3 regions of the Mesorhizobium sp. AR02 genome follow, and region 3 is predicted to be linked to each of the others. Evidence: riboswitches for the same ligand, from Rfam matches in the RefSeq annotation. Region 3 holds a riboswitch; each other region holds the start of a gene.
The links. A riboswitch is a leader RNA that binds a small molecule or an ion and turns the genes downstream of it on or off. The one in region 3 is predicted to bind glycine.

Region 1: linked by a shared signal. The riboswitch ahead of gcvT (glycine cleavage system aminomethyltransferase GcvT) and the one ahead of DBIPINDM_RS22675 (FAD-dependent oxidoreductase) in region 3 are both predicted to bind glycine.
Region 2: linked by a shared signal. The riboswitch ahead of DBIPINDM_RS01685 (D-amino acid dehydrogenase) and the one ahead of DBIPINDM_RS22675 (FAD-dependent oxidoreductase) in region 3 are both predicted to bind glycine.

The regions. Positions count from the first base shown of each region.
Region 1 covers NZ_CP080531.1:6,324,346-6,334,002, reverse strand. The annotation lists gene DBIPINDM_RS34885 (S-(hydroxymethyl)glutathione dehydrogenase/class III alcohol dehydrogenase) at 13-1,140, shown strand; gene gfa (S-(hydroxymethyl)glutathione synthase) at 1,209-1,778, shown strand; gene DBIPINDM_RS34875 (YaiI/YqxD family protein) at 1,842-2,309, shown strand; gene DBIPINDM_RS34870 (DUF1345 domain-containing protein) at 2,340-3,017, shown strand; gene DBIPINDM_RS34865 (cytochrome b/b6 domain-containing protein) at 3,115-3,996, shown strand; gene DBIPINDM_RS34860 (molybdopterin-binding protein) at 3,998-4,789, shown strand; gene DBIPINDM_RS34855 (hypothetical protein) at 4,998-5,426, opposite strand; gene DBIPINDM_RS34850 (hypothetical protein) at 5,587-6,588, opposite strand; glycine riboswitch at 6,843-6,929, shown strand; gene gcvT (glycine cleavage system aminomethyltransferase GcvT) at 7,079-8,179, shown strand; gene gcvH (glycine cleavage system protein GcvH) at 8,185-8,553, shown strand; gene gcvP (aminomethyl-transferring glycine dehydrogenase) at 8,571-9,657, shown strand, end outside.
Region 2 covers NZ_CP080530.1:389,603-399,259, reverse strand. The annotation lists partial or broken gene DBIPINDM_RS01710 (transposase) at 1-344, shown strand, start outside; gene DBIPINDM_RS01705 (hypothetical protein) at 341-667, shown strand; gene DBIPINDM_RS01695 (ISNCY family transposase) at 1,112-2,488, shown strand; gene DBIPINDM_RS01690 (hypothetical protein) at 2,606-3,193, shown strand; glycine riboswitch at 3,485-3,574, shown strand; gene DBIPINDM_RS01685 (D-amino acid dehydrogenase) at 3,713-4,951, shown strand; gene DBIPINDM_RS01680 (GlcG/HbpS family heme-binding protein) at 4,989-5,420, shown strand; gene DBIPINDM_RS01675 (M24 family metallopeptidase) at 5,612-6,781, shown strand; gene DBIPINDM_RS01670 (glycine C-acetyltransferase) at 6,837-8,021, opposite strand; gene DBIPINDM_RS01665 (aminotransferase class IV) at 8,089-9,048, opposite strand; gene DBIPINDM_RS01660 (IS5 family transposase) at 9,448-9,657, shown strand, end outside.
Region 3 covers NZ_CP080531.1:3,812,268-3,821,924, forward strand. The annotation lists gene DBIPINDM_RS22645 (aminotransferase class IV) at 1-847, shown strand, start outside; gene DBIPINDM_RS22650 (glycine C-acetyltransferase) at 916-2,100, shown strand; gene DBIPINDM_RS22655 (M24 family metallopeptidase) at 2,161-3,330, opposite strand; partial or broken gene DBIPINDM_RS22660 (GlcG/HbpS family heme-binding protein) at 3,495-3,926, opposite strand; partial or broken gene DBIPINDM_RS22665 (D-amino acid dehydrogenase) at 3,963-5,015, opposite strand; gene DBIPINDM_RS22670 (IS66 family transposase) at 5,102-6,700, shown strand; partial or broken gene DBIPINDM_RS22675 (FAD-dependent oxidoreductase) at 6,718-6,933, opposite strand; glycine riboswitch at 6,980-7,076, opposite strand; gene DBIPINDM_RS22680 (S9 family peptidase) at 7,878-9,657, shown strand, end outside.

The DNA.
Region 1 (9,657 bases), 2.5 Mb from region 3:
GGAGGACGCCTGATGAAAACCCGCGCCGCTGTCGCTGTCGCCGCCGGAAAGCCGTTGGAGATCATGGAGGTCGACCTCGACGGTCCGCGCGATGGCGAGGTGCTGGTCGAGATCAAGGCGACCGGCATCTGCCATACCGACGAGTTCACCCTCTCCGGCGCTGATCCCGAAGGCCTGTTTCCGGCCATTCTCGGCCATGAGGGCGCCGGCGTGGTGGTCGATGTCGGCAAGGGCGTCACCTCGGTCAAGAAGGGCGACCACGTCATCCCGCTCTACACGCCGGAATGCCGGCAGTGCTCGTCCTGCCTGTCCAGAAAAACCAATCTTTGCACGGCGATCCGCGCCACGCAGGGACAGGGCCTGATGCCCGACGGCTCGTCGCGCTTCTCGATCGGCAAGGACAAGATCTTTCACTATATGGGCTGCTCGACCTTTTCCAACTTCACCGTGCTGCCCGAGATCGCGCTGGCCAAGGTCAATCCCGACGCCCCCTTCGACAAGATCTGCTACATCGGCTGTGGCGTCACCACCGGCATTGGCGCTGTCATCAACACCGCCAAGGTCGAGCAAGGTGCCACGGCGGTCGTCTTCGGCCTCGGCGGCATTGGCCTCAACGTCATCCAGGGCCTGAAGCTTGCCGGCGCCGACATGATCATCGGCGTCGACCTCAACAACGACAAGAAGGCGTGGGGCGAGAAATTCGGCATGACGCATTTCGTCAATCCGAAGGAGATCGACGGCGACATCGTCCCTCACCTCGTCAACATGACCAAGCGCGGCGCCGACCAGATCGGCGGCGCCGACTACACGTTCGACTGCACCGGCAGCACCAAGGTGATGCGCCAGGCGCTGGAAGCCTCGCATCGCGGCTGGGGCAAGTCGGTCGTCATCGGCGTCGCCGGTGCCGGCCAGGAGATTTCGACCCGGCCGTTCCAGCTGGTCACCGGTCGCACCTGGATGGGCACCGCCTTTGGCGGCGCACGCGGCCGCACCGACGTGCCGAAGATCGTCGACTGGTACATGGACGGCAAGATCCAGATCGACCCGATGATCACCCACACACTGAAGCTGGACGACATCAACAAGGGCTTTGATCTCATGCATGAGGGCAAGTCGATCCGAAGCGTCGTCGTTTACTGAAGCAAAGCCACACGCCGCCGACCGACCGGCCAGCGACCTCTGTGGTTCACAACTGGGAGGAGAAAAGAATGGCGGAGAAACTGCATCCGAAGATCGACAATGGCCTGCCTAAGGAGAGCTCAAGCTTTGCCGGCGGCACGCTGGTCTGCGCCTGCACCAGCAAGCCCGTCAAGGTGAAGGTCAAGGGCCAGATCGCTCACAACCACGCCTGCGGCTGCACCAAATGCTGGAAGCCGGAAGGTGCTGTATTCTCGGTGGTTGCCGTCGCCGGCACCGGCGATGTCACCGTCACCGAGAACGGCGACAAGCTCAAGGTGGTCGACGCCAGCGCATTGATCCAGCGTCACGCCTGCACCGGCTGCGGCGTCCACATGCACGGTCCGGTCGAGCGCGACCATCCGTTCAAGGGCCTGACCTTCATCCACCCCGAGCGTTTCGTCGAGGATGGCTGGTCGCCGCCGGGCTTCACTGCCTTTGTCTCGTCGATCATCGAATCCGGCGTCGACCCCAAGCGGATGGACGGCATCCGTGCGCAGTTGAAGACAATCGGGCTGGAGCCCTATGACTGCCTCAACCCTGGCCTGATGGATTATATCGCCACCTGGACGGCGAAGAAGTCCGGCGCCCTGCCGGCCTGAACGCCATAAGATTTCAGGCAGGGGCCGGACACGCTTCCGGCCCCTGTCCGTTTCGGAGAGACAATGCCCGCACCTGCCATCTACGTCGACGCCGACGCCTGCCCGGTCAAGGCCGAGGTCGAAAAAGTCGCCGAGCGCCTCGGTGTCGTCGTCACCTACGTCTCCAATGGCGGCTTGCGGCCATCGCGCGACCCGATGATCCGCAATGTCGTGGTCTCCAAGGGCGCCGACGCCGCCGACGACTGGATCGTCGACAATGCACGCGCCAACGACATCGTGATCACCGCGGACATCCCGCTCGCCGCCCGCGCGGTGGCGCTCGGCGCGCATGTACTCGGGCCCACCGGGCGCCCGTTCACGCCGGAAACCATCGGCATGGCCGTCGCCATGCGCGACCTCAAACAGCATCTGCGCGAAACCGGCGAAAGCAAGGGCTACAATGCCAGCTTCGCACCGCAGGACCGCTCGCGGTTCCTCGGCGAACTCGACCGCATCTTGCGGCGCGCCCTGAAATCCGCCACACCCAGCTAGAAACCGAGCGCCATCCAGGTGGAGACCGCCATGGCCGCCGAAACCCCGGTCAAGAACCCCATGCAGCGCCACATGCTGTTCGCAATGTCGGCCTGCTTCGGCGCTGTGGCGTTTGTTGTGACATTGCTGCTGCACGCCCCGCTCGCCTACTCGATCGGCGCCAATGCATTTTTCGCCGCCTACGTCATTCTTGTCGTCAGCCAGATGCCAACGTTCACCGGTAAGTATCTCAGCAAGAATGCGCGCGCCACCGACCTGCCGGTGCTGGTCATCTTCGCGGTGACGCTTGTTGTCGTCGGCGTTACCGTTGTCTCCTTGTTCCTGCTGATCAATCAGAAAGGCAGAGGGCATCCGGTTGAACTTGGCTTCGCGCTGCTGTCGATCCCGCTCGGCTGGTTCACCATCCATGCCATGGCGGCGCTCCATTATGCCCATGTCTACTGGATGGACGGCGATGCAGTCGACACTGAGACCAAGAAGAAAATCCCGGTTGGCGGATTGTTGTTCCCAGGCGACAAACGGCCGGAAGGCTGGGATTTCCTCTACTTCTCGGCAGTCATCGGCATGACGGCGCAGACCGCCGACACCAACATCTCGACCACGCATATGCGTTGTGTCGTGCTCGTCCATTCGATCCTGTCGTTCTTCTTCAACACGATCATCGTCGCCGCGGCGGTCAATCTCGCCGTCAGCCTGGGCGGTCCATAATAAATCCGTGATCGGGTGAAACATCGGTTTGGATCGCGACGTATCAGGAGGACAATGAACGCGCAGGTCGCGCCGCGAGGCCGGGAGACGAGACAAGATGGAATCGGTTGCCAGAAGCCAATCCGAAATTGGACCGGGCGTTCCCGCTTCGAACGACAAGACGCTGATCTACCGGCAGTCGCGCTGGACGCGGCTGACGCACTGGATCTGGGCCATCTCGCTGTTCTTCATGCTGCTATCCGGCCTGCAGATCTTCAACGCCCGACCGCAACTCTACATCGGCAAGCAATCCGGCTTCGGCTACAACAACACCATTTTCGAAATCGGTGCCGAAAACACGAGTGCCGGTCCACGCGGTTACACCGAAATCTTCGGGCACCGCTTCGACACGACCGGCGTGCTTGGCTGGTCAGGTCCGCCCGGCAACGAGACGGCGCGCGGTTTCCCGTCCTGGGCGACCATCCCGTCCTACTATGATCTCGGCACCGCCCGCGTCGTGCATTTCTTCTTTGCCTGGATCCTGACGACGACCTTGATCGTCTGGCTGGTCGCCAGCCTGATCAACGGCCATATCAGGCGCGATCTCGCGCCGCGCCTCGACGACCTCAAGCGGCTGCCGCAGGACATCATCGACCACGCCAGGCTGAAATTCCACCACACACGCGAATACAACACGCTGCAGAAGATGGCTTATGGCGGCGTGCTGTTCGTGCTGTTGCCGCTGATGATCATCACCGGCCTCGCCATGTCCCCCAGCATGAATTCGGTGCTGCCCTTCCTCAACGAGCTGCTCGGCGGCCGGCAGACGGCGCGAACCATCCATTTCACCGTCATGCTGCTGCTGGTTGGCTTCTTCATCATCCACATCCTGATGATCCTGGCCGCCGGCCCGATCAACGAATTGCGCTCGATCATCACCGGCTGGTACCGCACCGATCCTCCCGCGCATGACGACAAGACGAGCGAGAGGAGTGCCTGACATGGCGAAGTTCCAGATCAGCCGCCGGAAATTCCTGACTGCCGCCAGCCTCGGCGCCTCCGGCATCATGCTGTCGGGCTGCGACGCCTTCGACAGCCAGTTGAGCATCGGCAGCGGCCTGCGCAGTTTCCTCGAAAACGCCAATGGCCTGACATATCGCGCGCAACGCCTGCTTGCTGGCCGTGACGCGCTGGCGCCGGAATTCACCGAAGCCGATATCCGCCAGCCGCAGCGGCCGAATGGCGTCACCGCGCCCGACGATGACGACTACAAGGCCCTGCTCGCCAACAATTTTGCCGACTGGCGGCTGGAGGTCTCCGGCCTCGTCGAGAAGCCTTTGTCGCTCAGCCGCGAGCAGATCATGAACATGCCGAGCCGCACCCAGATCACCCGCCACGACTGCGTCGAAGGCTGGAGCTGCATCGCCAAATGGACCGGCACGCCGCTGTCGCTGGTGCTCGACCAGGCCGTGGTCAAGCCGCAGGCGCGCTATGTCATGTTCCATTGCCTCGACACGATCGACCGCAGCCTGTCCGGCGACATCAAATATTACGGCACGATCGACCTGATCGACGCCCGCCATCCGCAGACGATCCTGGCCTATGGCCTGAACGGCAAGCCGCTACCGGTCGAAAACGGCGCACCGCTGCGCGTCCGCGTCGAGCGCCAGCTCGGCTACAAGATGCCGAAATATCTCTACAAGATCGAATTAGTCGACGGCTTCGCCAATGTCGGCGGCGGTCGCGGCGGCTATTGGGAAGACAATGGCTACGACTGGTATGGCGGCATCTAGAGCAATTCCAGGAAAAGTGTGAACGGTTTTCCCGGGAAAAGCGCGTAGCGCTTTCCCTAGGGAATTGCGTCAAAACAAGGACTTAGAGCGGGTCGCCGTTTCGGCGAAACGGTGAACAGCTCTAGCCTCGCCACAAAATGATGATCGGCCCGTGGGAGCCACGGGCCGATCGCCAATGCCGTGCTATGTTTGAGCCCCCCGGCCCCGCTCAATAGCCGGCGTAGATCCACTGACAGTTGTTGTAGGAATCACAGCTGTAGTACCAGTAGCCGTCGCTACGCGCCGTTTCGCCGTTCGACGTCGCCATGCTGGCGACGGCATCGGCCTTCTTGGCGTCGGCGCCCATTTCCTTGGCCATCTTGGCCATCTTGCCGGTGTCCATGAGCGTCGGCTTTCCGTCCTTCACCTTGGCGCCCTGCTCGGCCACCGGACCGGCCTCGGCCAGCATCCTGGCGGCGACGAGCATCGCCTCGCCGTCCTTGTCGGCCTTGGCGATGTTGGCCAGCGCCACGGCTGTTTCGACCTTGGTGCGCGCGTCAGCCTGTTGTTGCGGCGTCATCCCGCCGGCGAAGGCCAGCGTTGTCGAGCCAAGGCCGGCGGCAAAGGCAAGAGCAAGCATCTTACGAAGCATGGTCATGTTTGTACTCCCCAGAGAGTGGACGTCCCCACCCAACACTAGAGGAGTTTCATGGCCGACGAACCCTATCGAAACAGATAGGGTGCTTTCCGGCCTGCCGTCCCTTGTATGGCAACACTACAACGTCACGGAGGAAGCGACGCTGCGGACGCTTGTTCTTTCAGGCCACCTTGTCGAGCAGTGGCCTCAGCGCCGGATGGATCTCCGGCGAGGCATGCTTGATCAGGGTCAGCAGCGCGCGCTCGTTTTCGTAGAGAGGCCTGTCCACGCCGATATGTCCGACCAGCCATTTGGCTTCGCCGGCATCGATCGTTTCGGCGCGGCGGGCCAAGGCCTCGGCCGCCCTGTTCTTGGCTTCCCACTCGGCCTCGATGTCATCCGGGGACCGGTAGGCCTCGATGATGCCGGCAAGGCCACCGGAGACCATGCGGCTGAAGAAGCCGCCGATGTCCGGATCGGCATGTTCGAGGAAGCTTTCCTGGCGCAGCGCCACATCGCGGGTCGGGGCTTCATAGCCGGCCGAGCACATGACGAAATTGGCGATCGCCTTGACGAACAGGTCGTTCCAGGACGGATCGTTCTTGGCCTGCGCGGTCTGTTCATTGATCTTGAACAGCACCTCGGCCTCGCCGCGGGTGATGGCGATGTTGCCGTCGCCGCCATGGGCGTGGAGGATGCGACGCAGCAGCTCAACTTCCGCCTTGGCGATCAGCCCGGGCACCAGCGCGCCGCCCAGCATCAGCGGCCCCTTGCCGTCGATGACGGCATGAGCGACCTGCTCCAGCGCATAGACGCAAAGCTTGCCCGGCGACGATCGTGCTTCTTCCAGCACGTGGACCAGCAATTCGAGTTCGGTTCGGCTGTCGACCATGCCGTCGCGCGAGATGATGCGGACCAGCCAGTCGGCGTTGTCCTGCGAGATATAGCCCGACGGCTTTTCCTGATGGACGATGTAGTCGGTCACCGCCTCGACGAAGAACGGCGCCCACTCCGCGCATTTGTCCCGCGCCGTCTGGTCGAGCGCGAACAGCGCCTCGGCCTCGCCTCGGGTCACCACGCCGTCGGCGAACACGTCGCGGCGCAGCATCACCACATCTTCCGGGGCAATGCGATTCTTCGAGGTCAGCCCCGCCACCGGCGCGCTCATGATTAATTCGCCCATTGTCGTCCCCGTCCGCCCCAAAGCGTTACATCGGCCCGCTATATCAGGAGTGTCTTGAAAAACCGGCAAACGGCGTGGTTAGCGAAGACTTGTCGGCCAATGCATGTCGCCCAAAAGTGTGCAGCGGTTTTGGGAGAACGGCATGCATCAAAACAAAGGTCTAAAGCGCGACGCGCTTTAGATGTCGCTGGGAGGTGACAAGGTGTCGCCGACGGGCTATGGATGGCGCGTCGAGGACTTGAGGTTTTGAGTCCTACCTGTTTGCGGGAGAGAGCAGCGAGAGCTGCCGCCGAAGGGGAAATCGCCCGAAATCTCTCAGGCAAAAGAACCGTAGACGGGAAAGACACTCTGGAAAGTCGGGGCTTGCCCCCGCGCCGAAGGTGTAAGCGCCGCTGACAGAGTTCCGGCTGCGCGAGTCTCTCAGGCTTCAGACAGAGGGGCACGGACTGGTCGCCATTCGCGGCCGATTGCGTGCGACTCTGGAGACGACATGACGGGCGACGACTCAAAACACCTTCCCCTCGAAGATATCCACACAGCCGCCGGTGCGCGCTTCGGCGCCTTTGCCGGCTGGTCGATGCCGCTGACCTATCCGGCCGGCGTCATGAAGGAACATCTGCATACCCGCGAACATGCCGGCCTGTTCGACATCTCGCACATGAAACTGTTCGAGGTCAGCGGACCAGGCGCGATTCCCTTGCTCAACCGCGCCTGCCCGCTGGATGCCGGCGCGCTCGAAATCTCGCAGTCGAAACTGTCCTTTTTCCTCAATGAAGCCGGCGGCATCTTGGACGACCTGATCGTCACCCGCCTCGGCGATACCAGGTTCATGGTGGTCGCCAATGCCGGCAACGCCGTCGCCGACGAAAAGCATTTGCGCGCGCTGGCCGCCGATTTCGATGTGAAGGTTGAGCCGCTCGACCGCGTCTTCCTGGCCATCCAGGGACCCGAAGCCTGGGCAGCTCTCTCCCGCGCGGGCATCGAGACCGGCTCGCTGCTGTTCATGCACGGGGTCGAGCCACGGAAAAACTGGTTCATGAGCCGGTCGGGCTATACCGGCGAGGACGGTTTCGAGATCGGCCTGCCGGAGGCCGCCGCGCGGGATTTGGTCACAAAGCTACTCGAGGATGAGCGCGTGCTGTGGATCGGCCTTGCCGCGCGCGACAGCTTGCGGCTGGAGGCAGGGCTTTGCCTGCATGGCCAGGACATCACGCCGGAGACGGACCCGGCCGCCGCCGCGCTGATGTGGGCAATCCCCAAGGAAATCCGCGCTTCCGGCGCCTTCATCGGCGCCGATGCCTTGCGCGCCGCCGTCGAACGCGGCCCGGCGCAAAAGCGCGTCGGGCTGAAGCCGGAAGGCCGCCAGCCGGTGCGCGCCGGTGCTGCTTTGTTCGATGCCGACGGCAATCCCGCCGGCCATGTCACATCGGGCGGCTTTGGCCCCTCGGCCGGTCATCCGGTTGCCATGGGCTATGTCGCAACAGCGCTGGCAAAGCCCGGCACAAGGGTTTTCGCCGATGTGCGCGGTACAAAAATCCCCGTCGATATCAGTTCCCTGCCCTTCACCCCTCATCGCTACCGCAAAGGATGAATTCCATGGCAACGACCTATTTCACCTCAGATCACGAATGGCTCCGCGTCGAAGGCGGCATCGCCACGGTCGGCATCACCGACTACGCGCAGGAGCAGCTCGGCGATCTCGTCTTCGTGGAACTGCCGGAAACGGGAAAGAAGCTGGCCAAGGGCGATACCGCCGTCGTGGTCGAATCCGTCAAGGCGGCCTCGGATGTGTATGCGCCGGTCGATGGCGAGATCACCGAGGCCAACGGCACGCTGTCATCCGACCCATCGCTGGTCAACTCGGCGGCAACCGGCGCCGGCTGGCTGTGGAAGATGAAGCTTGCCGACGAAAGCCAGCTCGCCGGCCTCATGGATGAGGCCGCCTACAAAGCCCATATCGCCTGATAACAGGACTTAAAACGATGAGCACAGCACTTACCCCCTTCTCGGCCCGCCATATCGGTCCTGGCGTCAACGATGTCAGAGCCATGCTTGCCGTGATCGGCGTCCCCTCGGTCGAGACGCTGATCAGCCAGGCCGTGCCGAGATCGATCCGCCTCGACACGCCGCTGACTCTGCCCGCGCCGGCCAGCGAAGCCGAAGCACTGGCCGAATTGTCGGCGACCATGGCGAAGAACACGGTGCTGAAGAGCTTCATCGGCGCCGGCTATCACGGCGTCCACGTGCCGCCGGTCATCCAGCGCAATCTGTTCGAGAATCCGGCCTGGTACACCGCCTATACGCCCTATCAGGCCGAGATCAGCCAAGGCCGGCTCGAAATGCTGTTCAATTTCCAGACCTTGGTCACCGAACTGACCGGCCTGCCGGTGGCATCGGCCTCGCTGCTCGATGAAGCAACCGCTGTCGCCGAAGCGGTCGGCATTACGCTTCGCCACCACCGCGACAAGCGCACCAAGGTGGCGTTCGCCGGCGCGCCGCACCCGCAGACGCTGGATGTGGTGCGCACCCGCGCCGAACCGCTCGGCATCGAGATCGACGGCGAAACGATCGATGACAACACCGCCGCTTTGCTCGTCTCCTGGCCTGACACTTTTGGCGTCTATGGCGACCACAAGGCAGCGATCGACAAGGCACGCGCCGCAGGCGCGCTGGTCGTCTTCATCGCCGATCCGCTTGGCCTGACGCTGACCGATGCGCCGGCGAAACTCGGCGCCGACATTGCCGTCGGACCGATGCAGCGCTTTGGCGTTCCGATGGGCTTTGGCGGCCCCCATGCTGCCTATTGCGCCGTCGCCGACAGGCTGACCCGGCTGATGCCCGGCCGCCTGGTCGGCCAGTCCACAGACAGCAAGGGCCGGCCGGGATACCGCCTGGCCTTGCAGACGCGCGAACAGCATATCCGCCGCGACAAGGCGACCTCCAACATCTGCACCGCGCAGGCGCTGCTCGCCAATATGGCGACGGCCTATGCCATCTGGCACGGCCCAGCCGGTCTGCAAGCGATCGCCGGGCGCATCCACGCGCTCGCCAACCGTCTGGCAAGCGGTC
Region 2 (9,657 bases), on a different replicon from region 3:
GGCGCATCACGCTGGGCGCCGACAAGGCCTATGATGTGCGCCAGTTCGTCAAGGACCTGCGCGAGCGCAAGGTCACGCCGCACATTGCCATCGACGGCCATCTGAGCAAAACCGGCAAGCCTCGCGTGACGGCAATCGATGACCGCACGAAGCGCCATCCTGGCTATGATGTCAGCCAGCGCTGCCGCAAGCGGATCGAGGAAGTGTTCGGTTGGATCAAGGCCTCGGCCGGCATGGCCAAGGTCAAGCTGCGAGGGTGCGCCCGTGTGGGCGCGGCCTTCACCTTGAACCTGGCGGCTTACAATCTGATCCGCTTGCCCAAGCTGCTGGCGGTGCCGGCATGAGCCTCATCGGCCGCTGGCGGATCATCGCGATGCCCGACTATGTCGAGGACTATCGCGACATGATGGAGCCCGCCTACATTGAGTTCGCGGCCGATGGCTCCGGCGAATTCGCCTTCGGCTGCGTCATCGGGCAAATCTTCGAAGCGGGCGACAGCAACAATGTCGCTTTCTCCTGGCAAGGCAATGACGAAATGGATGACGCCCAAGGCAATGGCTGGGCCGAAATCCAACCAGACGGCTCTATCAACGGACAAATCTGCTTCCATGGCGGTGACGAAGCAGACTTCGCCGCCCGCAAGTGGACTTCTTCAACAACCTGCTAGACTAGACCGGGCGCCGCGCCCAAGGGAGACGAGGATGAGACTAATGCAGGCGAGCGAAACTCCGGCCTTGTAGATGAAATCATCAAGGCCGGATGCGACATTTGTGCCGTAGGTCACCACAGCAACATGCTCCGAGACATCGAGGAGATGGTCGACGCGGAGTCTGAGCTGAAGCACACGGCGATCGCGATTTTCTGAAGCTGGAGATCGTTGCCTATTTGCGTTCACTTGGCCGGTTTCTGGATGTATCCGCGACACAGTGGATAGAGAATGGCAAACCGAATTAGTTAATAGTATCAATGACTAGTCAGTTCCATAATTTATATTATGCCACTTTTGCGTGTACGAGCAAAGTTAAAATGTCCCACTTCTGCAAAGTAGGAATGTCGCTTCCGCTTTGCTGAATGCCATTCTCCCCGGCACCGATAGCGAGGGAGACTGTAGGTGGGATTGGTGTTGATGAGCGAACGCGAGCTGCAACGCATAGAGGTTCTATCGAAGATCATCGAGCGAAGGATGACAACGGTCACGGCAGCACATGTGCTCGGCTTGACCAGGCGTCAGGTCCAGAGGCTCTTGAAGACTTTCCAAATCGACGGTGCCTCCGCGCTGCGACACAAGGCGCGCGGCCGACGCTCGAACCGTCAGATTGTCGACGGCGTTCGGGACTTCACTCTATCGCTCATCCGCGAACACTATCTGGACTTCGGCCCGACGCTTGCGGCTGAGAAGCTGGCTGAGGATCATGGTGTCACCGTATCGCGTGAGACGCTGCGCAAATGGATGGCTGAGGCCGGAATCTGGCTGTCGCGCAAGCAGCGCCGGACATTCCATCAGCCGCGCTTGCGCCGCGAAGCCTATGGCGAGTTGGTGCAGATCGACGGCAGCGAGCATCGATGGTTCGAGGAGCGGGGCGGTCCATGCACCCTGCTCGTCTTCATCGATGACGCGACCGGCAAGCTTCAGCAACTGCGCTTCGTGAAGTCGGAGAGCACGTTCAGTTACTTCGAGGCCTTGGATCTTTATCTGAAGGCGCACGGCTGCCCAGTGGCGTTCTATTCCGACAAGCACACGGTATTTCGGGTGGCGAAGGCCGAGGCTCGTGCCGGCCGCGGCATGACGCAATTCGGCCGAGCCTTGTCCGAGCTCAACATCGAGATCCTGTGCGCCAATTCGAGCCAGGCCAAGGGCCGGGTAGAACGTGTCAATCGCACGCTGCAGGACCGGCTTGTGAAGGAACTGCGTCTTGCTGGCATCTCAGATATCGAAGAAGCCAACGCTTTTCTGCCGGCATTCACGACCAGCTTCAACGACAAGTTTGCGAAGATCCCCACCCGGCCGGACAATCTGCATCGTGTCTTGAACATGCCGGCCGATCGACTCCGCGACCTGCTCTGCAAACGCGAGCAGCGCTATGTCGGCCAGCAATTGTCTTTCTCCTACGAACGCAAGCAGATCATGCTGGAGAAGAACGATATCTCATGCGGCCTGGTCGGCAGATATGTCGATATTTACGAGTTCGCCGACGGTCGCCTGGATGTTCGGTGGAAGGCATGCTCCCTGCCCTACACTGTCTTCGACAAAGAGCAGCGCGTCACCCACGCCGCGGTCACCGAGAACAAGCGGCTTGGCGAGGTTCTATCCTGGATCAAGAGCCAGCAAGATGAGGCTCGGCCCGCGCCGAAGATTAAGACGAACAGCGAACAGACTGGCTATCAGAAGCGCGACAGGAAGCCGGGGCGTAGGAAGGATTTCATGAATGATCCTGCTGTCATCGCGCGTCGACAACAAGCGCTGGCAAGGCTGGATGCTGCCGAGTGAAGTCAGCTCTCAAAGCTAAAGCCGAGGAGCCCTATTGGAACGCCCCCGATCGGGCTGCGCAACCCTGACCAGCCGACGCCCGATCGGGTGCTCACGTCGGCGCCAAGAAGCGCCCTGGTGCTTATCGATGCCAGGCGAGAACTGGCCTTCAGGAACGCCTGCCGGTCAGTCATCGATTGTGCCCTACACCTCTATGCCGCCGAAACTGACCCCCAATACCTCACCCGATTGAAAGAGGACGACGAGCACAGCAGGCGTTCTCGCGCCAAACGGCATCTGGCTGTCAATGAAGGCCGACTACCCAAGGACCAGGCCAGTGTCCTCAATGGGTTCATCAAGCGAATGCACGGCCCCAAGCAGCGCTTGCAAGTTTCCGACATCGACTCGCCCGTGCCAAGACTCAGTCACGTCTACCGAGAAATATCGGCCGATGCATTGCATGTAAGCTGGACGTCGCTGCACCGTCACGTTTTTAAGGATAAGGACGGCCACGTCCACTTGACGCTGGAGCCCAAGGTGGAGAGGGACGAGCTTGAGGAGGCGGCGTCCAGCCTTGCGCTTTCATTGCTTTTCGCAATGCGCTCGCTCTTGATCATCTTGCCAGAGATCTCAGTAACGCATAATCTCCAAGGCATGTTCATGAAGTACAAGAACACATACAAACGGGGATTGCGAATGTTGCATAATATAAATTATGGAACTTGACGAATCCTATTTGAAATCAATTGCTTGTCGATGTACCGATAATATCCATTATGTTAAATCGGGGCCTATAGGCCGGCAGTGCTGCTTCCGCTCAGCTTTAGACGAACTGACCTCATCAGGTGCGATGTCAACCGCTTACCAGTGTGCCAGGACCACTCTCAGCCGATTTCTCAAATCGGGCACGATGGGCTCATATCGGTCAAAAACACCGGAAAAATGATCCGCTCATTTCAGCACAGATATCGAAATGGCGACCAAGGTATGGTCTATGATCGTATAGTTGTGGTGTTCAAAGGCTGGACGGGAGAGATCGGCAACTGCCGACGCCGACGGAGCAACCCCCCAAGGAAACTCTCAGGCAAAAGTGACCGCACTGCCGAACGATCTGGAGAGAGACGCTTCGAGCGTCCACCGAAGGGGAAAGCCGGCAAGTCCGGTTAAGCTCTCAGGTACCCGAGACAGATTTGGGGATTCGCCGCGGGCCAGTCTCGCACCCCATTGTACTGTTCGGAGTTCAGAATGCCCAAAATCATTGTAATTGGCGCCGGAATTGCCGGTGTGTCGACGGCCTATGCTTTGTTGGAGCAAGGCTACGACGTGACTGTGGTTGAGCGGCGCCGCTATGCCGCGATGGAAACGTCGTTCGCCAACGGCGGCCAGCTGTCCGCGAGCAATGCCGAAGTCTGGAATCACTGGTCGACCGTCCTCAAGGGCATCAAGTGGATGCTTCGGCGGGATGCACCGCTCCTCATGAACCCTACCCCGTCGTGGCACAAGTACAGCTGGCTGCTGGAATTCGTGTCCCATATTTCGCGATATCGCGAGAACACGATTGAAACGACCCGCCTGGCTATCGCGGCTCGCAAACACCTCTTCGAGATCGCCGACCGTGAAGGGATCGACTTTGATCACGTCCGTCGCGGGATCCTGCATGTTTATTGGGATAAAGCCGGCTTCGATCACGCGTCAAAGGTGAATGAGATGCTGAACGAGGGCGGCCTCGATCGGCGATCGGTGACGCCCAGCGAATTTGCCGGGATTGAACCTGCCTTGCATGGCAATTTTTATGGAGGGTTTTACACCCCGTCGGATTCGACCGGCGACATCCACAAATATTGCGCGGGTTTGGAGAAGGCCTGCACAAAGCGCGGCGCCCAATTCATCTATGACGCTGCGGTGATCCGGATTGAACACCGGGATCGCTTTAGCCTGGTTTGCACAACTGATGGCGCCGATCTGACGCTAGAAGCCGATGGCATTGTAGTGTGTGCGGGAACAAATAGCCGCGATATCGCTGCGATGCTCGGGGATCGCATCAATATTTATCCGGTGAAAGGCTATTCAATTACGGTGGAGTTGGAGGGGTCTGCGGCAGATTCCTCGGCGCCTTGGGTAAGCATTCTGGACGACCGCGCAAAAATCGTGACCAGCCGCCTCGGCGCAGCCCGCCTGCGCGTGGCAGGTACTACAGAGTTCAACGGCGTCAATTTCGACATCCGTGAAGATCGCATCAGACCTTTGGTCGACTGGACGCGGATGATGTTCCCGAAAGTGGTAACTGAACACGTTGTGCCGTGGGCAGGGCTGCGACCCATGATGCCGAACATGATGCCCCGGGTCGGCAAAGGCCGGGTTCCAGGTGTCTTCTATAATACGGGACACGGGCATCTAGGGTGGACGCTTTCTGCTGCAACATCGGCCATGCTGGCCACGGTTGTGGCTGCCGATCTACCGGTCGATGCTCGTATGGCGGCATAGAAGACGCCCAGTTAACAAGCTCAAGGGAAAATCCAATATGACCAAGCTGACATTGGAAGTTGCCAATTCCATCATTAGTCGGGCGTGCTCTACAGCAAGCGGGAAGGGTCTTAAGCCCTTGAGCGTTGCGGTCCTGGATGCTGGCGGCCACTTGGTCGCGTTTCAGAAGCAGGACGGGGCTTCAATGCTCCGCTTTGAAATTGCATTCGGCAAGGCTTACGGAGCTTTGGCCGTCGGTTTCGGTTCGCGCTGGCTCGACAAAGCATCAGCCGACCGACCTCACTTTGTAGCCGGCCTGACCGCTATATCAGGCGGAAAGATTGTTCCCGTCCCCGGGGGCGTCCTGGTGCGAGACGAGGCCGGTCGGTTGCTTGGTGCGGTAGGGATTACCGGAGATACATCTGACAACGATGAAGCAGTGGCCGTGGAAGCAATCGAGATAGGCGGTTTGAATGCTCAAGCGGCCTGATTCGGGCAACCAACGAAAGGCCTTGTGCCCGTCGGGCAAGTGACGAAGATCTCGCGGACGATCAGGCACATTTGAAATAGCGTCTGCGCCGCCGGCGCGATTTTGGCATCTTTCGTGCACTGAGCGCCTTTAGGATGGTGGGCAGATGCAGCCGCCAAGGTCGAGAACGTTTGGATAGACAGGGTTGTCGAATGGATCAGCAAGCCTCCTACGGATTTGCGCCGTCTGAGTTCGAAGAGCGTGTCGCCAGGGCTCAGCAGTTGATGGGTCAACATCGCCTGGATGGCTTGTTGCTCACTTCGATGGACAATATCCGGTACTTCATCGGTGTCGATTCCACGTTCTGGGAGAGCTACACCCGACCCTGGTTCGTGCTAGTGCCTGCTACCGGGGCGCCCCTTGCAATCATTCCAGAGATCGGAAGGGCTATCATCGAGAAGACATGGATCAAGGAAATCAGATCCTGGCCGTCGCCTAGGCCCGAGGATGAAGGCACATCTCTCGTTGTCGCTGCGATGTCCGACCTGCCCCGGCGACACGGACGGGTCGGGGCCGAGCTTGGTTTCGAATTGCGACTGGGAATGCCGGTAACGCAATTGAATGCGATCATCGGTGATCTGAAAGGCGTCGAGATTGTCGATGGCGCAAGCCTCATTTGGCAGCTCCGCATGATCAAGAGCGCGGCCGAGGTCAGTAAGATCAAAAAGGCTGTCGACATCGCGGGTGCCGTATACGCCCAAGTGCCCGATTTCGTTAAAATCGGCGATACGGAACGTACGATCCTTCGGGAATTCCGCGGTCGCCTCAATATGGGCGGCGCCGGCGCTATCCCGTTCCTGATTTGCAGATCCGACGTCGGCGGGCCTTTCGAGATTACGGGCGGGCCAAGGGACCGGCCAATCGCTGATGGTGACCTGCTCTTCATCGACACGGGTACGACCTTCGACGGGTATTTCTGCGATTACGATCGCAACTACCAGGTTGGCAGGGCTACAGATGCCCTACGGTATGCTCAAGAGAAGGTTTGGGAAGCGCACGAGATTGGCCTTCAAGCGGCGACAGCAGGCGTTACCGCCGGATTTGTCTTTGAACAGATGGCCAAAGCACTCTCTTCGGGTGGGGCGGACCTCAATAGCAACGGACGCATGGGACATGGGCTTGGGTTGCGGCTGACCGAACCGCCGTCAATTCGACTGGAGGACAAGACGATGCTGCAGCCGGGCATGGTGCTCTGCATTGAGCCTGCCTTGGAGTACGAGCCCGGTAAAATCGTCCTCCACGAGGAAACGGTCGTGGTCACTGAAGGAAAGGCCCAGCTGCTCACAGTTCGGGCGCCGAAGCAGCTAGCTCAGATAGGCTGATGGGGTTCAAGGCTCTCGCCCGAACCTCCGATTTGCGGCGAGATTTAGAGGCGGGTCATATAACCGAAAGTTCCCTTGCTACCTCCGCAAGCGCCGCAACGGCGCGGTCGATGTCGGCGCTGGAGTGGGCGGCCGACATCTGCGTGCGGATGCGCGCCTGGCCTTTCGGCACCACCGGGAACGAAAAGCCGATGACATAGATGCCGCGCTTCAGCATGCGCGCCGCCACCTCCTGCGCCAGCGTCGCCTCGCCCAGCATCACCGGGATGATCGGGTGGTCGGCGCCGGCCAACGTGAAGCCGAGCTTGCCCATCTCGGATCGGAACCGCGCGGCATTGGCATAGAGGCGTTCGCGCAGCGCATCGCCGTGGCGGATCATGTCAAACACTTTTATCGAGGCGCCGGCGATCGCCGGCATCAGCGTGTTGGAGAACAGATAGGGCCGTGAGCGCTGGCGCAGCCAATCGACGACTTGGCTTTTGCCCGATGTATAGCCTCCGGAGGCGCCGCCCAGCGCCTTGCCGAGCGTGCCGGTGATGATGTCCACCCTGCCCTCGACGCCGCAATGCTCGGCCGAGCCACGGCCGTTCTTGCCGACGAAGCCGACGGCATGGCTGTCGTCGACCATGACCATGGCGTCGTATTTCTCGGCGAGGTCACAGACGCCTTTCAGATTGGCGATGATGCCGTCCATCGAGAACACGCCGTCCGTCGCGATCAGCCGGAAGCGGCAATCCTTCGCTTCCTTCAGCCGCGACTCCAATTCGGCCATGTCGTTGTTGGCGTAGCGAAAACGCTTTGCCTTCGACAGCCGGACGCCATCGATGATCGAGGCGTGGTTCAGCGCGTCGGAAATGATGGCGTCCTCCTCGCCGAGCAGCGTCTCGAACAGACCGCCATTGGCGTCGAAGCAGGAGCCGTAGAGGATGGTGTCGTCCATGCCGAGGAAGGACGAAATCGTCGCTTCCAGCTGCTTGTGCTCTTCCTGCGTGCCGCAGATGAAGCGCACCGAGGCCATGCCGTAGCCATAGCGGTCGAGCGCCTGCTTGGCCGCCTCGCGCAATTCGGCGCTGTCGGCGAGGCCGAGATAGTTGTTGGCACAGAAATTCAGCACCTTCTCGCCGCCGACCTCGATCTCGGCCGATTGCATCGAGGTGATTACCCGTTCGGATTTGTAGAGGCCGGCCGATTTCAGGCCGGCGAGTTCGTTCGAGAGATGAGAAATGAAATCGTCGGTCATCGGCAGACTCGCGGCAGCACAGCCCTCCCCGCACTGGGGAGGACCTGTCGGCAAATAAATTGCGGTACTACGCGTAATCTACCGCGGTCGACCATGCCGGATCAGCATGCTTCTCCCAGTACAGGTCTGTCAGCTGGCGAGTCAGAGCGCCAACCTTGCCGTCGCCTATGACGGTCTCGTCAATCTTGGACACCGGCATGATCCCGCCCGCGGTAGACGTAATGAAAACCTCATCGGAGCCCTTCAGCTCGTCGCGATCAATGTCGCCGGCGCTGACAGAGAGGCCCAATTCGCCGCATAGATCAAATACGGTCTGGCGGGTAATGCCGGCAAGGACGCCATAGGCCGGTGTCTTCAAGCGGCCCTCTTTGACGCTGAAAACGTTGAAGCCAGGCCCCTCGGCAATGTTGTCGTTTATGTCGACGATCAATGCAGTTTCGGCACCGTAGTCGTACGCATCGAACAGGCCCTTCACCAGATCGAGCCAGTGATAATTCTTGATGGTCGGATCGATCGACTTGGGGGGGATCCGGACGGTGTTGCTAATGGCGACATGCAGGCCGCGCTCCAGCTGCTCCTTGTTGGCAACCGACCCGAACGGCACCGCGAATGCGATGAACCTGTTTTCCGACTGGCGCGGGTCACGGCTAAAGTTCGGCGAGCCGCCTCGCGTGCAAATCATTTCGACATAGGCTGACTTGTGCCCGGACAGCGCCACGCAGGTGGACAGGATTTTCTCGATCTCACTGCGGGTGTAGGCCAGTTTCATGCGCAGCTTTTCCATCCCGCGGAAGAACCGGTCCATGTGCAGGTCCAGCCTGAAGAACCTCCCATCCCACACGTGAACGGTATCGTAGGTGGCATCTGAATGCAGAAAGCCCCAGTCCAGAACGGACACCTTGGCTTCGGACATTGGAAGGTACTGACCATCCATGAAGGCCACGCCGTGGGGATATTGCCGTTGATCCCGGTGCCGTTGCTCAATGGCCGGGAGAGTCGTTGCAGGTTCGGCTGCAGCAAGTGTCATTCCTGAGTCCTCCAAATCTTGCAACCGGGCACTCCGCACAACCGGTTACGATTTACCGCTGCGGAACCGCCCAGCGGCTGCACATCTCAGCAATTCAAATGTTGGCGCGCCTCAGATCGCCAGCACGCAGCGCATGCCAGATGTCGTCAGCGCGATCGATTACCGCTTGAGCGGGGCCAATAAGCCCTTTTGTGGCCGGCCGCCGGTCGCCCGGTGTTCGGAATAAATCGCAGACTTCGATGCTGTGATTGTGATCAAAGTGGTGCCCCGGCCGAAATGCCCGCTTCAAAAACGGGATGGGAGTGGCGGAAACGTTCAGCCTAACAGGCTGTTGAAAAAGGGCTCGCGACAGTCTCGGGTTCGTGATTCACTCTGACCACGAAGAGGTGGGAGTGAATCGTGCGGGGCGGTGACGGACAGACGGGCGAACTGTTCAGCTATGTGGACCTCGAGGCTCGGGTGCGGCGCGATCATCCGTTGCGCCGTATTCGGGCGATTGTGAATGAGGCGCTTTCGGCGTTGGAGCGGGAGTTTGCGGCGCTGTACTCGCCGATTGGGCGGCCGTCGATCCCACCGGAGAAGCTGCTGCGTGCGATGCTGCTGCAGGCG
Region 3 (9,657 bases):
GATGTCCGAAGCCAAGGTGTCCGTTCTCGACTGGGGCTTTCTGCATTCCGACGCCACCTACGACACCGTTCATGTTTGGGACGGGAGGTTCTTCAGGCTGGACCTGCACCTGGACCGGTTCTGCCGCGGGATGGAAAAACTCCGCATGAAGCTTCCCTACAACCGCAGCGAGATCGAAAAGATCCTGTCGACCTGTGTGGCGCTATCCGGGCACAAGTCGGCCTATGTCGAGATGATCTGCACGCGAGGAGGCTCGCCCACCTTCAGTCGTGACCCGCGCCAGTCGGAGAATAGGTTCATCGCATTCGCGGTGCCTTTTGGGTCGGTCGCAAACAAGGAGCAACTTGAGCGCGGCCTGCATGTCGCTATCAGCAACACCGTCCGGATCCCGCCCGAGTCGATCGATCCGACCATCAAGAACTATCACTGGCTCGATCTGGTGAAGGGCCTGTTCGATGCGTACGACTACGGTGCCGAAACAGCATTGATCGTCGACATCAACGGCAACATTGCCGAGGGACCTGGCTTCAACGTTTTCACCGTGAAGGACGGCCGCTTGAAGACCCCGGCTTATGGCGTCCTTGCCGGCATTACCCGCCGGACCGTATTTGATCTATGCGGCGAACTGAGCCTATCCGTCAGCGCCGGCGACATCGATCGCGACGAGCTGAAGGGCTCCGATGAGGTTTTCATCACGTCTACAGCGGGCGGGATCATGCCGGTGTCCAAGATTGACGAAACCGTTGTAGGCGACGGCAAGGTTGGCGCTCTAACCCGCCAGCTGACAGACCTGTATTGGGAGAAGCATGCCGATCCGGCATGGTCGACCCCGGTAAATTACGCGTAGTACCGCGATGTATTGTCGAGAGGGTCCTCCCTAGTGCGGGGAGGGCTGTGCTGCCGTGAGTTTTGCCGATGACCGACGCTTTCATCTCTCATCTCTCCAACGAACTCGCCGGCCTGAAATCGGCTGGCCTCTATAAATCCGAGCGGGTGATCTCTTCGACCCAGTCGGCTGAGATCGAGGTCGGCGGGCAGAAGATGCTCAACTTCTGCGCCAACAACTATCTCGGCCTTGCCGACAGCGCCGATCTGCGCGCGGCGGCCAGCCAGGCGCTCGACCGCTATGGCTACGGCATGGCGTCGGTGCGCTTCATCTCCGGCACGCAAGAGGAGCACAAACAGCTCGAGGCGACGATTTCATCCTTCCTCGGCCTGGAGGACACCATCCTCTATGGCTCCTGCTTCGACGCCAATGGCGGCCTGTTCGAGACGCTGCTTGGTGAGGAGGATGCGATCATCTCCGATGCGCTCAACCACGCCTCGATCATCGACGGCGTGCGGCTGTCGAAGGCCAAACGCTTCCGCTACGCCAACAACGACATGGCCGATCTGGAAGCGCGGCTGAAGGAGGCGAAGGACTGCCGCTTCCGGCTGATCGCCACTGACGGCGTGTTTTCCATGGACGGTATCATCGCCAACCTGAAAGGCGTCTGCGATCTCGCCGAGAAATACGGTGCGATGGTGATGGTCGACGACAGCCACGCGGTTGGCTTCGTCGGCAGACACGGCCGCGGCTCGGCCGAACATTGCGGCGTCGAGGGCAGGGTGGACATCATCACCGGCACGCTCGGCAAGGCGCTGGGCGGCGCGTCCGGCGGCTACACCTCGGGCAAGAAGCAGGTGGTCGACTGGCTGCGCCAGCGCTCGCGCCCCTATCTGTTTTCCAACACGCTGATGCCGGCGATCGCCGGCGCTTCGATCAAGGTCTTCGAACTGATCAAGGACGGCGACGGTTTGCGCAAGCGGCTCTACGACAATGCCGCGCGCTTCCGGACAGAGATGGGCAAGCTCGGCTTCACGCTGGCCGGCGCCGACCATCCGATCATCCCGGTGATGCTGGGCGATGCGACGTTGGCGCAGGAGATGGCGGCGCGCATGCTGAAGCGCGGCATCTATGTCATCGGCTTCTCCTTCCCGGTGGTGCCGAAGGGTCAGGCGCGCATCCGCACGCAAATGTCGGCGGCGCACTCAAGCGCCGACATCGACCGCGCTGTCGAGGCGTTTGCGGAGGTAGCAGGGGGACTGTCGATCATATAACCGGCGGTCTCTAACTGCCTCGCCGCCAAACAGAGCTTCCGGCGAAATTCTAGAGTCTCATCAGAGTATGTGCGTTAGCTGCTTCGGCGCCCGAATCGTGAGCAGCTCGGCCTTTCCTTCAGTAACTACAACTGTTTCCTCGTGCAAAACGATTTTACCGGGCTCGTATTCCAAGGCAGGCTCAATGCAGAGCACCATGCCTGGCTGCAACACCGTATTGTCCTCCAGTCGAATTGACGGCGGTTCGGTCAGCCGCAAACCAAGTCCATGCCCCATGCGCCCGTTGCTATTGAGGTCCGCCCCACCCGAAGAGAGTGCCTTGGCCATCTGCTCAAAGACAAATCCGGCCGTAACCCCTGCTGTTGCCGCTTGAAGCCCAATCTCGTGCGCTTCCCAAACCTTGTCTTGAGCATACCGTAGGGCATCTGTAGCCCTGCCAACCTGGTAGTTACGATCGTAATCGCAGAAGTACCCGTCGAAGGTCGTACCCGTGTCGATGAAGAGCAGGTCGCCATCAGCGATCGGCCGATCCCTTGGGCCGCCCGTAATCTCGAAAGGCCCGCCGACGTCGGATCTGCAAATGAGAGTCGGGATAGCGCTGGCGCCTCCCATATTAAGGCGACCGCGGAATTCGCGAAGGATAGTGCGTTCAGTATCGCCGATTTTAACGAAACCGGGGACTTGGGCGTATACGGCACCCGCGATGTCGACAGCCTTTTTGATTTTACTGACCTCGGCCGCGCTCTTGATCATGCGGAGCTGCCAAATGAGGCTTGCGCCATCAACAATCTCAACGCTTTTCAGATCACCGATGATCGCATTCAATTGCGTTACCGGCATCCCCAGTCGCAGTTCGAAACCAAGCTCGGCGCCGACCCGTCCGTGTCGTCGGGACAGGTCGGATATCGCAGCGACAACAAGAGATGTGCCTTCGTCCTCGGGCCGAGGCGAAGGCCAGGATCGGATTTCCTTGATCCACGTCTTCTCGATGATAGCCCTGCCGATCTCTGGAATGATCGCAAGGGGCGCCCCGGTAGCAGGCACCAACACGAACCAAGGTCGCGTGTAGCTCTCCCAGAACGTGGAATCGACACCGATGAAATACCGGATATTGTCCATCGAAGTGAGCAACAAACCGTCCAGGCGATGTTGACCCATTAACAGCTGAGCCCGACTGACACGCTCTTCGAACTCAGTCGGCGCAAAGCCGTAGGAGGCTTCCTGATCCATTCTGTAACCCTGTCTATCCAAACGTTCTCGGCCGTGGCGGCTGCATCTACCCACCATCCTAAAGGCGCTCAGTGCACGAAAGATGCCAAAATGGCGCCGGCGGCACAGACGCTGTTTCAATTGTGCCTAATCGGTCGACGGATCTGTTTCTCTCACCCACAGAGTCAGGCCGCCTGAGCTTCCAACCCGCCCCCCCCTCGATTGCCTCCACGGCCACTGCTTCATCGTTGTCTGATGTATCTCCAGTAATGCCTACCGCACCAAGCAACCGACCGGTCTGGTCTCGCACCAGGACACCCCCGGGAACGGGGACTATTTTGCCGCCTGATATGGCGGTTAGGCCAGCTACAAAATGAGGGCGGTCGGCTGATGCTTTGTCGAGCCAGCGTGAACCAAAGCCGACAGCCAAAGCACCGTAAGCCTTGCCGAATGCAAGTTCAAAGCGGAGCATTGAAGCCCCGTCCTGCTTCTGGAACGCGACCAAGTGGCCGCCAGCATCCAGAACCGCAACGCTCAAGGGCTTGAGACCCTTTCCGCCCTGTGGAGCACGCCCTATTAATGATGTAATTGGCGACTTCCAATTTCAGATTAGTCATGTTCGACTTCCTTGGGCTTTATAGCAGGGACGTCTACTACGCTGCCAAACGAGCATCGACCGGAAGATCCGTAGCCACAACCGTGGCCAGCATGGCCGAAGTTGCCGCAGAAAGCGTCCACCCGAGATGCCCATGACCCGTATTATAGAAGACTCCAGGAACCCGGCCTTTGCCGACGCGTGGCATCATGTTCGGCATCATCGGTCGAAGCCCTGCCCACGGCACAACGTGTTCAGTTGCCACTTTCGGGAACATCATCCGCGTCCAGTCGACCAACGGTCTGATGCGATCTTCACGGATGTCGAAATTGACACCATTGAACTCTGCGGTCCCTGCCACCCGCAGACGCGCAGCGCCGAGGCGGCTGGTCACGATTTTCGCCCGGTCGTCCAGAATGCTCACCCAAGGCGCCGAGGAATCCGCCGCAGACCCGTCCAACTCCACCGTAATGGAATACCCTTTCACCGGATAAATATTGATGCGATCCCCGAACATCGCAGCGATATCGCGACTGTTTGTTCCCGCACACACTACAATCCCGTCGGCTTCTAGCGTCTGATCGGTGCCACCAGTTGTGCAAATGAGGTTAAAGCGATCTCCACGTTCAACCCGGGTCACCTCAGCGTCATAGATGAAATGGGCACCTAGCTTTATGCAGGCCTTTTCCAAACCCGCGCAATATTTGTGGATGTCGCCGGTAGAATCCGACGGGGTGTAAAATCCTCCATAAAAATTACCATGCAGTGCAGGTTCAATCCCGGCAAGTTCGCTGGGCGTCACCGGACGCCGGTCGAGGCCACCCTCATTCAGCATCCCGTTCACCTTTAACGCGTGGTCGAAGCCAGCTTTGTCCCAGCAAACATGCAGGATACCGCGATGGACGTGATCAAAGTCGATGCCTTCGCGGTCAGCGATCTCGAAGAGGTGCTTACGGGCCGCGATAGCCAGGCGGGTCGTTTCAATCGTGTTCTCGCGATATCGCGAAATATTGGACACGAATTCAAGCAGCCAGCTGTACTTGTGCCACGACGGAGTAGGATTCATGAGGAGCGGGGCATCCCGCCGAAGCATCCACTGTAACCGGGGCAGATTACCGGGCGGTGGGGGTTTGCAGGCGCGTGCGTTCGTGATTCACCCTTTGCGTGATGTTACCACCGACTGATTCGCTTGAAGGCTTGTCGCTCGCGGAACTCCGCGGGCTGGTTTCTGCGCTGATCGGCGAAGTGCGCGGTCTTCAAGGCCGGGTCGAGAGCCTTGAGATCGAGAACCAGGCGCTACGCGCCGAGAACCAGACCCTAAAGGATGAGATCGCCCGGCTGAAGGACCTGCCGCCGCGTCCCCCGGTCAAGCCGACCAAGCCATCGGGCATGGAGAAGGCGACGCAGCCGACATCTGGCAAGGGCAAGCGCCGCCGGCGCGGCGCCAAGCGCGACGGCGGTCGCGTGAGCCGCGAGGTGACGGTTGCGGTGAGCGCTCCTGCGGGCTCTCGCTTCAAGGGGTATGAGACGATCCTGGTGCGCGATCTGGCGTTGTCGGCCGAGGTGGTGCGCTATCGCCGCGAGCGCTGGGTGACACCGACCGGCGAAACGATGGTGGCGCCCTTGCCGGCGGGGATCATCGGCGGCTGGGGCGCGAACCTGCGCCGCTTCATTCTGGCCTGTCACATTCAAGGCCAGGTGACGACGGAGCGGTTGACGGCGTTGTTGACCGGGATCGGGGTCGACATTTCGAAGCGCCAGGTGGTGCGGCTGATTTCGGAGGGCCTGGAGGCCTTCGCGGCGGAGGACCGTGACGTGCTGCGCGCCGGGCTGGCTACGGCGCCCTGGATCACCGTCGATGATACGTCGGCGCGCCACGCCCACCAGGACGGCTACACCACCCAGATCGGCGACCGCCGCTTCACCGCGTTCCGCACCGGGCGATCGAAGTCACGGGAGGCGTTCCTGGCGACGCTGCGTGCCGGGCACAGCGATTACTTCATCAATGAAGAGGCCCTGGCCTATATGCGCGGCCGCAACCTCGCCGGTCCGGTGATCGCGCGGCTGGCGGCTGCGCCGCACAAGGCATTTGCCGACAGCGCCGCATGGCAGGCGCATCTGGCCGCACTCGGCCTCGACCAGCTCGCGGTTGAGCCCAACCCAGTCAGGATCGCCACCGAAGGGGCGATGTGGGGAGCGATCCGCCACCACGGCTTTCTTGGCGATACCGTGGTCGTGTCCGATGATGCCGGCCAGTTCCGCATCGGCGACCATGCTCTGTGCTGGGTCCACGCCGAGCGGCTCGTCCATAAATTGATACCCGTGACCCCGGATCAACGTCAGGCCGTCGACATCATGCGCCAGTTGATCTGGTGGTTCTATCGCGACCTCCAGAGCTACCAGCGTGCTCCTTGTCCGCGCCGCGCGGCGGCCCTGCGCGCCCGCTTCGAGCGCCTGTTCAAACGACGAACCGGCTACGTCATGCTCGACCGGCTTCTTGCCAGGCTGCATCGCCGCAAGCATGAACTCCTGCGCGTTCTCGATCGTCCCGAGATCCCGCTCCACACCAATGGCTCGGAAAACGACATCCGCACCTTCGTCACCAAGCGCAAGATCTCCGGCGGAACCGTCAGCGAGGCAGGCAAGAACGCCCGCGACGTCCTGCTCGGCCTGATGAAGACCTGCATCAAGCTCGACGTCTCATTCTTCCGCTATCTCGGCGACCGCCTCGGCATACCAACACAAGAGTCGATTCCGCCGCTCCCGGATCTCGTTAGGCAAGCCGCTCAAGCCTGACTGCCCGGTAATCTGCCCCGGTTACGCATCCACTTGATTCCCTTAAGCACGGTCGACCAATGATTCCAGACTTCGGCATTGCTTGCGGACAACTGGCCACCGTTGGCAAACGAGGTTTCCATCGCGGTGTAACGACGCCGCTCGACCACGGTCACGTCGTAGCCTTGCTCCAACAGCGCATAAGCCGTCGACACGCCGGCAATTCCGGCGCCAATTACAATGATTTTAGGCATGTCAAACTCCGAACAGTGCAATGGGTGCGAGGTTGGCCCGCGGCGAATCCCCAAATCTGTCTCGGGTACCTGAGAGCTTAACCGGACCTGCCGGCTTTCCCCTTCGGTGGACGCTCGTGGCGTCTCTCTCCAGATCGTTCGGCGGTGCGGTCACTTTTGCCTGAGAGTTTCCTTGGGGGGTTGCTCCGTCGGCGTCGGCAGTTGCCGATCTCTCCTGTCCAGCCTTTGAACGGCGCACCTATACGCCGATAGGTCACGCCATTGATCGCCATTTTCTCTGCGGGGCTGAAATGTACGGACCAATCTTTCGGGCTTTCTGGCGATATGAGCTCAAGCGTGCCCAAGGGGCGCGGCCGATTAGCTCAGCCATAGGCTTTCGCCCTCACAGATCCGGGCGGGCGGGTTCTCCGCATCAAATGTAGCCGGCCACATTTTGCAGAGCGTTCTTAGCTTGGCGTCGCACAAAAAGGCGAGTGGCGAAAGCGGAGCGGTTCCTTTCAGAGCGTATCCCCGTATGGCCTAACGGGCCCGAGGCTGCGATTTTGGCCAATTTTGCGGAATTATCAGAGAACTTCACGGCATCCTTCGGTAGCCCCAAGTGCATCTCGCATCCCAAACCACATCGGTTTGTGTGATCCACATTTCATCAGTCACCGTAGTTTGGCGCAAAGCCTTCGCTCTCACATGTCATCCTTTCGAGGTCGTGGAGCAATAATTCTAACCCGCGATTGAAGTTTCAAGATGCGACAAGACCGGGGAAATCGACGCGCTAACCTTCGCCGCGAAGAACGGACGCGTGCCCCGTTCGGAATGGTGTCTTCCCATGTTCAACAAGCGAGTTACTCGTGCCGGCCGAGAGGTCAGCCGAGATGAACGAAGGCTTTCGCATACACCCGTCTATGAAGGTCGCCAGATCTGCATAAGAAGAACAAAGAGGAGCAATGATGAACAAAGACGAGCCAATGATGGGTCTCGTGTCCGTGCCGGCCGGCCACGTGCTGGGAGCCGAACGCATGCCGCCGCCGCTTCCCCGCGTCGAACCACGAATCCGGATCCTCCATGACGACGTCACAATAGACCAATACGGCTGGCTTCGCGATCGGACAAATCCGGATGTCCGCGCGTATCTGGAAGCAGAGAACAGCTACGCGGACCAAGTGACAGCTCACTTGACAGACCTCAAGGCGGAGCTCGTCGCCGAGATTGAAGGCCGTCGGCCTTGCGAGGGCGCCCCACCAGCGTTCCAGGTTGGCCCTTTCGAGTACTTCCAAAGACCCGAGCCGGGCCTTCTACATTCGCGATGGTGGCGGCGGCCGCTAGGCGCAGATTCGGCCGAGCTCGTTGTGGATCCGAACGCGCTCGAAGGGGCCGAGGTCTTTTACCGGCTCGGTGTCTTCGAGCCGAGTGACGACGGGCGTTACGTGGCCTTCAGCTTCGATGTCATCGGTGCCGAGAACTACGAGCTTAGGGTGCGGGACATGGAGACCGGCCGTGACGTCTGGCAGGGCTCGAGGCAGGCTGTGACGGCAGCTTGGGCCGCAGATGGTTATACCCTGTTTTTCACGCGGGAGCGGCCGGACTTGCGGCGACAATGCCATGAGCTTATCCGCCTGGACGTTGCAGCGGGGAGTTCTGAGGTCGTGTTCGAGGAGGCGGACGAGCGACTGAACGTGGGGATAAGGCGCTCCGATAGCGGCGCCTGGCTGTTCCTGGATGTAAAGGGCGTTCGTCGGGGGCCAGTGGAAGTGTGGTGCCTTCCCGCCGACAAGCTGGGCGTTGGGTGGCGCCGTTTAGTGACGCGGGAACTGGGTCACCAGGTGTTTGCCGAGCACTGGCAGGACAAGTTCCTGTTCCACGTTGATGACACCGGACCGTATTGGCGGCTCGTGCGTACGCCGATTGACGACCCGTCACCCTCGGGTTGGGAAGAGGTGGTGCCGCATCGGGACGGTGTGATGCTCGAGGAGGTGCACGTACTCGAACACCAGCTGGTACTCCTGGAGCGAGTCGGCCTCCGTCCCCGTCTGGTCTCGCGCGACGAAAGTGGTCGGATTGGAGCCACGATCGTTCCTGATGAGCCGAGCTGTAGCTTAACGGTCGGCTTGTCGGCGGGGGGGCACTATTCGGTCGCAAGGCATCCGTTCCGAGGCTCGAGGCTGATGTATAGAATCAGTTCGTTCGTGACGCCGGACTTGATCATTGAGCATAATCTCACCGAGGGCACATCAGCAGTCCGCTACCAAGCCAGCATTCCGGGGTTTGACGCGGCTCAATATGTGGCGACGGTTGTCATGGTGGAGGCGGAAGACGGGGTGCAGGTGCCTGTCTCGTTGGTCGCGCGGCGCGATCGAACGAGCCCTGGGCCGGTGTTATTGAACGTGTACGGTTGCTACGGGGTAACGAGATGGCCCTCGTTCTTCGCGTGGCCTTCGTACATGACCGAGCGCTTGAGCCTGCTCGATCGAGGGGTTGCTTTCGGCATCGTGCACGCACGCGGGGGTGGCGAGCTTGGATACCCATGGCACGAAGCGGCCACCGGCGATCGAAAGCGCACAACCTTCACAGATTTGATCGCCGCTGCAGAGGGGCTCGTTGAGCAGGGGTTCGCCACCCTCGACGGTATCGTGATCGACGGAAAGAGCGGCGGTGGGGGTGTTGTGCTTGCTACCGCCGCCTTGCGGCCCGACTTGTTCTGCGCCGTGCTCGCCGAAGTTCCACTAGCTG